3 regions of the Streptomyces aquilus genome follow, and region 1 is predicted to be linked to each of the others. Evidence: riboswitches for the same ligand, from Rfam matches in the RefSeq annotation. Region 1 holds a riboswitch; each other region holds the start of a gene.
What was found. A riboswitch is a leader RNA that binds a small molecule or an ion and turns the genes downstream of it on or off. The one in region 1 is predicted to bind cobalamin.

Region 1 (3,184 bases):
TCGCCGGACAGGGTCTCGCGCTTGAAGAGGTTGGAGACCTGCGGCTCGATGCACTCGTAGACGCCCGCGATCGAGGCGATGGTGGCGGTGGGCGCGATGGCCAGCAGCAGGCTGTTGCGCATGCCGACCGCGGCGACCCGGGCCCGCAACGCCTCCCAGCGCTCCGGCCAGGTGAGCTCGACGTCGTAGTGGTCGGGGTGCAGCACGCCCTGCGCGGTACGGGTCTTCTCCCACGCCGGGAGCGGGCCGTTGCGCTCGGCGAGGTCGGCGGAGGCCTCGTACGCGGCGAGCATGATGCGCTCGGCGATGCGCGTGGACAGCTCACGGGCCTGCGGCGAGTCGAACGGCAGCCGCAGCTTGAAGAAGACGTCCTGGAGGCCCATCGCGCCCAGGCCCACCGGACGCCACTTGGCGTTGGAACGGCCCGCCTGCTCGGTCGGGTAGAAGTTGATGTCCACCACGCGGTCGAGGAAGGTGACGGCGGTGCGGACGGTGGCGTCCAGCCGCTCCCAGTCGATGTCCCCGTCGACCACGAACGCGCCCAGGTTCACCGACCCCAGGTTGCAGACGGCCGTCTCGCCGTCGTCCGTGACCTCCAGGATCTCCGTGCAGAGGTTGGAGGAGTGGACGACATGGCCGGGCAGCGCCGTCTGGTTGGCGGTGCGGTTGGCGGCGTCCTTGAAGGTCATCCAGCCGTTGCCGGTCTGCGCGAGGGTGCGCATCATGCGGCCGTACAGGTCACGCGCCGGGATCGTCTTCTTGGCGAGACCGGCCGCCTCCGCCTTGCGGTACGCGGCGTCGAACTCCTCGCCCCACAGGTCGACCAGCTCGGGCACGTCCGCCGGGGAGAACAGCGACCACTCGGCGTCGGCGTTCACGCGGCGCATGAACTCGTCCGGGATCCAGTGCGCGAGGTTCAGGTTGTGCGTACGCCGGGCGTCCTCACCGGTGTTGTCGCGCAGCTCCAGGAACTCCTCGATGTCGGAGTGCCAGGTCTCCAGGTAGACGGCCGCGGCTCCCTTGCGCCGGCCGCCCTGGTTCACGGCGGCCACCGAGGCGTCCAGCGTCTTCAGGAACGGCACGATGCCGTTGGAGTGCCCGTTGGTGCCCCGGATCAGCGAACCGCGGCTGCGGATACGGGAGTACGACAGGCCGATGCCGCCGGCGTGCTTGGAGAGCCGGGCGACCTGGTGGTAGCGGTCGTAGATGGAGTCCAGCTCGTCCAGCGGGGAGTCGAGGAGGTAGCAGGACGACATCTGGGGGTGCCGGGTGCCGGAGTTGAACAGCGTGGGGGAGGACGGCAGGTAGTCGAGGCGGCTCATGAGCCCGTAGAGCGCGGCGACTTCGTCCAGGGCACGGGTCGTGTCGTCCTCGGCGAGGCCGGCGGCGACGCGCAGCATGAAGTGCTGGGGCGTCTCGATGACCTGGCGGGTGATCGGGTGCCGGAGGAGGTAGCGGCTGTGGAGCGTACGCAGGCCGAAGTAGCCGAAGCGGTCGTCGGCGGCCGGGTCGATCAGGGCGTCGAGCCGTGCGGCGTGCACCCGTACGAACTCCGCGGTGCGGTCGGCGATCAGGCCCTCGCGGTGGCCGACCTCGACCGACTCGGTGAAGGACGTGACGCCCTGGGAGGCGGCCTCGGCGGCGATGCTGATGGTCAGCAGCCGGGCGGCCAGCCGGGAGTAGGCGGGGTCCTCGGAGATGAGTCCGGCGGCGGCCTCCGTCGCCAGCTCGCGCAGCTCCACGCCGCCATCGGAGTCCGCCCGGCCCGAGCGGCCGCGCAGCGCGGCGGCGGCGACCCGTCCGGGGTCGGCGTCGGGCAGGTCGGCGGTCAGCTCGGTCAGGGTCCGCAACAGGGCGGTACCGGGACCGTCGTTCTCCGCCTGGACCGCTGAAGCCGGATCTGCTGGCGCGATGGTCACGTGGGGGCTCTCCCTCGCTCGGCACGGGGGCCTGGCGGAGAGCAGGGGGCAGCACGAGCGCACGCGGCGTCGCGTCCACCGGCCCACTCCGCGAGGCCCGGACGTCATGGCACCCGGGCCACGGCGGCCTGGGCACGCTGTCGGCAGGTCCTCGGACTGACTCCCGTACACGCACAAGGCATGCACAAGTACACCGTTGCGGGACAGTTCCGGATTCGCACCGGATTCCCCTGCGACGACAGCGAGCATGAGCATACATCTTGTGCCGGGTTCGAGTGGCACCCCTAGATGTTGTGTCGCGGTGACTTCAGAGCGTCAACTCATAGGTGAGAAGCGTGAACTCCACGCCCGGAATCGGCTGCCAGTCGCGGTGCGGGGCGCGGACGAAGCCGAGGCGCTCGTAGATGCGGTGGGCGGCGCGCATGACGGGCTGGGTCGACAGGACCATGCCGATGTCACCGGCAGCCCTGGCGCGGTCGACACAGGCCTGTACGAGGGCTTGTCCGGCGCCTCTTCCGCGGGCCTCCGGGGCCACGGCCAGCATGCGGATCTCCGATTCGCCGGGGCGGGAGAGCTCGGCCATGGCGCCGCCGGTCGAGGCGACGTAGGTGACGGTGCCCAGGAGGTGGCCGTCCTGGGCGGCGACGAGCACCTCGGCCGCGGCTGCCCGTTTGGCGACGTCTCTCAGTTCGCCGAGGTACCAGTCGCTCTCGCCGAAGGCGAGGAGGCCGTCCTGGATGTAGGCCTGGGCGGTGATCTCGCCGAGTTCGTCGTATTCGGTAGGTTCTGCCGGCCGGATCAGTATGTCCATGCACGTGAGTTTGCACGAAAAGCGGGCCGCCGAGGGTCTTGCTCTCGGTGGCCCGCTGCGGGTCGTACGTGGTTGCTCGCGCCCACGCGGCGGAGCCGCACATCGAAACAGCCCCGCGCCCCTAGGGGCCTCTAGTGAGCGGCGCCAGCAGTTGCCGGGGGAAGCTCCACCTGGACGCCCGGGTCGCCCGCGTCCGCCGTGTAGTCCTCCGGGCTCGTCTCGTCGATGCCCTCGGGGGCCTTGAAGGCCTTCAGGACGAAGGTCAGGACCACCGTCACCACCACGTTCAGGACGAACGCCGTCAGGCCGATGTAGCCGATCTCGCCGATGCCGGGGATCTCCTTCGCGGAGCCGCCGAAGTGCTTCTGCGTCGGCGAGGCGACGCCGTATGCGGCGACCGTGCCGTAGATCATGCCGACCGCCCAGCCGGCGAGCAGCGCCCAGCGGTGGAACC
Region 2 (3,184 bases), 1.1 Mb from region 1:
CGGCACTCACGTAGTGGATCGCCGCCCATGGCGTCCTGAAGCGCGGCGGTCAGTGTCGCCGGGATGTCCCGTGCTTCCAGCCATACCGGAATCTCCACGTCGGCATCCCGCCAGGCAGCGGTCAGCCCATCGCTCCACCACTGCTCGGCCTTCTCGCTCTTGCCGGCGCCCATGGGCGCGACGAGCACCCGCAATGCCCCCTGAGGCACCTCGACTTCAGGGGTAGCCTGCCGGGCCTTCCAGGCCAGCGCAGCCTCGACGCGGTCGGCCGGAGTGCTGCGCAGGCGGATCTTGCTGCGGGCTATGCAGCTCCTGGACGCTAGCACCAGAGCTTCGGCACGTGAGCGCGAGCGGACCGAGAAGGGCAGCACGGCGGTCAGCCGGTCCATGAGATCGCCCAAACCGAACGAAGCCTTGGCGACTTCTGCCGCCTCGGTGTCGGAGAGGGACAGATGCCGCGCCTTGGAGTGCGCCTCGACCTGAACTTGCTTCCACTCGCGCAGAACCTCCGCCGGATAGTGCTCAGGCGTGATGTCGATCTCGGAAGCGTGGCGCTCGCACAGAAGGATCAAGTTGTCGAAGCCCTGGTTGGCCTCCTTGCTCATGGCCGGGGCCCAGCGAGGCCCGCCTTCGCTACGAGCGTGGATGTGTGCCACCCGGCTGTTGAGCACGCGCTCGCCGGTCGAGGCGCTCTCCCGGTACAGCGGCTCGCGGCAATCCGGAATTCCGCACGCCAACGCCGTTGCGTACAGCTCCTTGATGGTCGCTCTGGTCGGCTCGGGGTGACGAACGGGTGGAGGGGGCGCGTCAGGGCTCACGCATCCAGTTTGACGAGTTGATCGGTGCCACCGCCGTTGAACACCCTCGACTTGTTCTGCATTTGTTAAGTAACTGCATGTTAATTGGAATAAGAAGCTCGATGCCTCAACTCCTTTGCCAGTAAGGGACGTTGGGCCCCCGCCATGAACGAGGAAAGGACGTGACACCCCTGTACGCGCGCCGCCTCGCGCTGTTCGCCGCGCTGCCGGTCAGTCCGAGCGCGAGGGCCTCCTTCAACTCCGCGACCTGCTAGGCCGGGTCGGCCGTGAACACGGTGTCGGGTCCCAACTCCGGCACCAGGTAGTGGTAGTTGGTGTCGAACCACTTCGTCATCTCCAGCGGCGCCACGTCATGCGTGCCACGTGCCATGGCGAAGTAGCCGTCCAAGGCGTTCGCTTCGACGGCGGCGCGATGGCGGGCGGGGATCGCGCCGACCGGGACGGTGGTGTCCAGGACATGGTCGTAGTACGGGAAGTCACCGGTCGGCACTTCGTGAATGCCGACGGCGGCCAGCTCCCGCCAGTTGGTGCGGCACAGTTCGGCGGCGACGGCCTGTAGAGCCTCGGCGGTGACTCGGCCCTTTCAGTAGCCCTCGATCGCCTTCTTCAGTTCCCGGTCAGGGCCTTGGCGGGGGTAGCCGTACACGGTGGCCCGTGCTGCCGTGGCTGCGGTTTTGGTGGTCACGGAGATCTCCTTCGCGAGATGAATCCCTGAGATCCCTGGTGACGGGACGAGAGCGCGAAGGGGTGACGGACCGGGCGGGAACCGATCCGCGCGGCATGGCGCGGTCGTCCGCCTGGTATGTACGCCGACCCGCCCACGAGGTCACCGGGATATCCGTGTACGAGCCGGTCGTACACGGGCAGTTGGCAGGTCTTCGGACTCGCGGGCACGCCCTCCTTGGTCGGAGGACACCTATTGGCCGTCGCTTCCCAGGCCCTGTACGTCGGACCCAGTGCGTATGACGGCGGTCGCTCCCACTCACCGCTGCGGGGCAGTCCCGGATTCCCACCGGGTTCCCTCTTACGGCGCATCCCGCCTGGTGGACGGGGTGAACCAGCTGCACAGGCCAGCCTACGGCAGTCCTTCGGTACTGCGGATGCCATCGAGATCTCGGATGGTGAGGTGGAACACGCAGACCGGGATGCCTGGCGTGCGTCGAGGACGGGAAATGCCGCGCCTTGAAAGCCTCGTAGGGCGATCCCCCGAGGGACGCAGGAGTGCGTTGCCCGGTCTGGATTTGGTGGGTCTGTCAGATCACCCGTGGCCGTCGTGGGGTGATCCGGCCGACATCACTGAACTCCGGAGGTCGGCCGACGAGCCTCGGTCTCAGACGTCGGCTGGATCGGGCGCGTCGTCCCACCAGTTCGGCTCTTCCTCCTGCACCTGATCCGGGATCTCGACGGGATGGGTGCAGCGCTTCATGGCCGGCGCCCCGGTCTCGGGGTGAACGGTTTCCTTGAGGCCATGGTGGTCAGCGGGGCCTCATGCCAGCGGGGGACCTCGTACCCAGGAATAGCGTGGTGGAGTTCGACAGCCTTGTCGATCTTCCCGTTGAGAGTGGTCACCGAGGCAGAGGCTGCCTCCGGCGGCCCCATCGGTGCGTTGCGCTCTTTCCACGCCGCGGCGGAGTCTGCGGCGCGCCAGGCGAAACAAATCATCTGCCCAGGGGTGTACCCGTGCCCGAACCCTCGGCGAATGACGTCCGTGAGTTCTTCCCGCCGGGTCTCCGGCACTTCGGGGTAGTCGTACTTTTTGGTGAGCAGGCCGTTGAGGTATGAGGCGACATTGGTCACCTCCATCTCGTCCGCCAACGCCGTGAAGGCTTCGCGAGCCGCGGCCCCCTGAGGGCCAGGCCGGGTCTTGAAGCTGTTCGTGATCTCCTTCACGCGTTCCTGAACGGCTGATCGGTCGCCGATGAGTCGCCATACGACCTCGTCGGCGGCGAACGTGATGTCGTCCCTGTTCTTGGAGAGGCCGAAAGCTTGCGGTGGGGTTTCCCGGGAGATGGCGATGAGGTGTGAATAGTAGAGCGCCAGCAGAAGTTCTCTGTCCCTTGCGGTGTCGCCGGTCCAGCCCATCGCGCCGACACCCGTGATGCTCGGGAGCGGCCTGCCAGGATTTCGGGTGGCATAGCTGGCCAACGCCACGTAGAGGGCCATGGCTTGAGGGGTGTCATCCTGGAGGCGGCTGCTGGACGCAGTCTTCGCCTCCTCGTCCTGGATGGCTGCGGCAACCAGGCACTCGAATTCTTCGGCCTCCTGTTTCTCACGCTCCTGCTCGGCACGCTTTTGCTCAGCGGCGAGCCGCTGCCGCTCCGCCTTCTCGCGCTGCTGGATCGCCGAGCAGTCGCCGCAGAGGTAGG
Region 3 (3,184 bases), 2.9 Mb from region 1:
GCGGCCGCGGCGTCGTACAGAGGCTGCCCGGCAGCGGACGTCCCGGCCGGGGAGGCGGTCAGGTCGGAGGACAGGTTCTGCCGGTACAGGACGCGCCCGCTTACGGCGTCGACGACGTGCAGCCACATGCCGTGGCCGTCCGGTGAGGTGACCGTCTGCCAGGCGCGGCGGGCGGTGTGGCCGGACACCGGATAGACGACCTGCTTGGCGGTGTCGGTGGGCGTGCTTCCGTCGGCCCCGGCACCCGTGATGTCGCGGACGGCGGTGTCCCGGGCCTGCGTTGGCGTGACCCGGGCCCGGGCCAGCGTCGACGGCAACCTTGGCACCGGGGCGCCGAGCACGCTGATCAGACGTCCGTCGCGGGAGACGTTCGCCTTGACGCCGTTGCCGAAGACCGGCACGCCGTCGACCGACTGAAGGAACGACAGGTGGCGTGTGCCGGCGACATCGGTGTACTGCTTGCGCAGCGTCAGGTCGTTGACCTGGACGTCGGCCAGGCCGAAGACGTCTGGATGGGCTTGCAGATAGTCCCGGACGATGTCGCGGGGGCTGTCGTCACTGGGTGGCGTGAGGTACCCGTCCAGCTTGGCCACCTGGCGTGCGGTGCCGGTGGCCGGGTCCAGCTCCAGCACGCCCTGGGTGCCGAGCTGGTCGCGCAACTTCCGTACACCAGGGCGCTGTTCGGCCTTGGCGAGCCGGGCGTCGCGGCGGATGAGGGCCTGCTGGGAGGGGATGGGCGGCGTCTGGGCCGCCGGGATGCCGGTGTCGGCAGAAGGTGTCGGGTCGTCCGAGGCCGCGTGCGCGGTACCGGGGAGGATGGCGGCGGTCAGCGCAAGGCCGGCCGTCGCCGTGAATATGGTGGTGCGCGTTCTGCGCAGGGAGGCTCTCGCCATGTCACGCCTCGTGGGGGGGGAGGAGTCCAACGGCTGTACCGGACAGCCGAGTTGATCACTCCAGACCCTTTCATCACACCTACCCCCCGAGAAAGCCTCACAGTTCAAATTTTACGGACGGTGCACAGGTCGCAGTGGTGGTGCTCCAGTTGGCGGGCCCACGTGTGAGTGTCCAGACCGTCCTGGGGTCCCATCCGGGAGAGTTCGGCGCCCTCGTGACCCAGGACCACGATCAACGGACGGACTCCGCGGCTGACACGAGGAGACTTCCAAACGGCGATGAGTCTGCGCTGCTTGGGGACCTCGATCCGGCGGACACCGAAGAGAACGTGACACACGTCCCGCCCGAGAAGCGCGATGTGCCCACGCAGCCGCGATGACTTCGGACGCCACAGGATCCAGATCGCCCCGACACCGGCAGTGGCGTCGACATCGGCTGACACCACGGTCAGCAGGCGCCGGGGCATCCACCACGGTTGCGGCTCAGTTCCCGCCAGCGCCCGCTTCACCACGCCCCGCAGACAGCCGGGCGCCGGCAAGGACTCGGTGCCCAGGGCTTCCCGATATCGAGCGTCCCGCTCTCTTCTCGCACGATGACCCCGTAAGGTGGCTGGCGCAGCTGGTTCGCCCCGTCCGCCAGGCGGGATGCGTCGCAAGAGGGAACCCGGTGGGAATCCGGGACTGCCCCGCAGCGGTGAGCGGGAACGACCGCCGTCAACACGCACTGGGCCCGAGGAGGGTTTGGGAAGCGACGGCCAGTAGGTGTCTCCTACGACTACGACTTCGTACGAGATGTGCCCGCGAGTCCGAAGACCTGCCAACTGCCCGTGTGCGAGCCACTCGTGCGCGGACATCCCGGTGACCTCGAGGGCGGGTCGGCGACCAGATCAGGCGGAGGACCGCGCTGTGCCGCGCGAGTTCCCACCCGTCCGGTTCCGTCACCCCTTCGCGCTCTCGTCCCGGTCCCGGGATCTCAGGGATTCATCTCGTGAAGGAGATCTCCGTGACCACCAAGCCCGCAGCCGCGACAGCACGGGCCACCGTGTACGGCTACCCCCGCCAGGGCCAGAGCCGCGCACTGAAGAAAGCGATCGAGGGCTACTGGAAGGGTCGCATCACCGCCGACGCCCTCCACGCCACCGCCGCCGACCTGCGCCGTACGAACTGGCAGCAGCTCACCGACGCCGGCATCAACGAAGTGCCCACCGGCGACTTCTCCTACTACGACCACGTCCTGGACACCACCGTCATGGTCGGCGCGATCCCGGCCCGCCACCGGGAAGCCGCCGAAGCCGACGCTCTGGACGGCTACTTCGCCATGGCCCGCGGCACCCAGGACGTGGCGCCGCTGGAGATGACCAAGTGGTTCGACACCAACTACCACTACCTGGTACCCGAGTTGGGTCCTGACACCGTCTTCACGGCCGACTCCAAAAAGCAGGTCGCCGAGCTGACGGAGGCCCTCGCCCTGGGCCTGACCGCCCGGCCCGTCCTGGTCGGCCCCCTCACCTACCTGCTGCTGGCCAAGCCGGCACCCGGCGTGGCCGCCGACTTCGAGCCGCTCACCCTTCTCGACCGGCTGCTGCCGGTGTACGCCGAAGTCCTCGCCGACGTGCGCGCGGCCGGCGCGGAGTGGGTGCAGCTGGACGAGCCCGCCCTCGTCCAGGACCGCACCCCGGCCGAACTGACCGCCGCCACCCGCGCCTACCACGACCTCGGCGCCCTCACCGACCGGCCCAAGCTACTGATCGCCTCCTACTTCGACCGGCTCGGCGACGCCCTCCCGGCCTTGGCCAAGGCCCCCGTCGACGGGCTCGCCCTGGACTTCACCGACGCCGCCGCGGCCAACCTCGATGCCCTCGCGGCGGTGGGCGGACTGCCCGGCAAGCGCCTGGTCGCCGGGATCGTCAACGGCCGCAACATCTGGATCAACGACCTGGCCAAGTCCCTGGCCACTCTCGGCACCCTGCTCGGGCTGGCCGACCGGGTCGACGTGGCCGCCTCGTGCTCCCTGCTCCACGTCCCTCTCGACACGGCGGCCGAGCGGGACATCGAGCCTCAGATCCTGCGCTGGCTGGCCTTCGCCCGCCAGAAGACGGCCGAGGTCGTCACGCTCGCGAAGGGCCTCGCCCACGGCACCGACGCGATCACGGGCGAGCTGGCCGCCAACCGCGCCGACCTCGCCGCACGGGCGAACTCCCCCATCACCCACGACCCTGCCGTCCGAGCCCGTGCCGCCGCCGTCACGGACACCGACGCCCGCCGCTGCCAGCCGTACGCCGAACGGGCCG

Region 2: it holds a riboswitch for cobalamin, as region 1 does, so the genes downstream of both, EJC51_RS37100 (uroporphyrinogen decarboxylase/cobalamine-independent methonine synthase family protein) here and EJC51_RS32165 (ribonucleoside-diphosphate reductase subunit alpha) in region 1, are expected to answer to the same signal.
Region 3: it holds a riboswitch for cobalamin, as region 1 does, so the genes downstream of both, metE (5-methyltetrahydropteroyltriglutamate--homocysteine S-methyltransferase) here and EJC51_RS32165 (ribonucleoside-diphosphate reductase subunit alpha) in region 1, are expected to answer to the same signal.

The regions. Positions count from the first base shown of each region.
Region 1 covers NZ_CP034463.1:6,945,925-6,949,108, forward strand. Annotated here, with positions in the region: gene EJC51_RS32165 (ribonucleoside-diphosphate reductase subunit alpha) at 1-1,919, opposite strand, end outside; cobalamin riboswitch at 2,045-2,174, opposite strand; gene EJC51_RS32170 (GNAT family N-acetyltransferase) at 2,227-2,730, opposite strand; gene mctP (monocarboxylate uptake permease MctP) at 2,862-3,184, opposite strand, start outside.
Region 2 covers NZ_CP034463.1:8,090,481-8,093,664, forward strand. Annotated here, with positions in the region: gene EJC51_RS37095 (NACHT domain-containing protein) at 1-818, opposite strand, end outside; partial or broken gene EJC51_RS37100 (uroporphyrinogen decarboxylase/cobalamine-independent methonine synthase family protein) at 1,072-1,503, opposite strand; cobalamin riboswitch at 1,671-1,895, opposite strand; gene EJC51_RS37105 (hypothetical protein) at 2,241-3,184, opposite strand, start outside.
Region 3 covers NZ_CP034463.1:9,851,996-9,855,179, reverse strand. Annotated here, with positions in the region: gene EJC51_RS45015 (M36 family metallopeptidase) at 1-893, opposite strand, end outside; cobalamin riboswitch at 1,497-1,729, shown strand; gene metE (5-methyltetrahydropteroyltriglutamate--homocysteine S-methyltransferase) at 1,897-3,184, shown strand, end outside.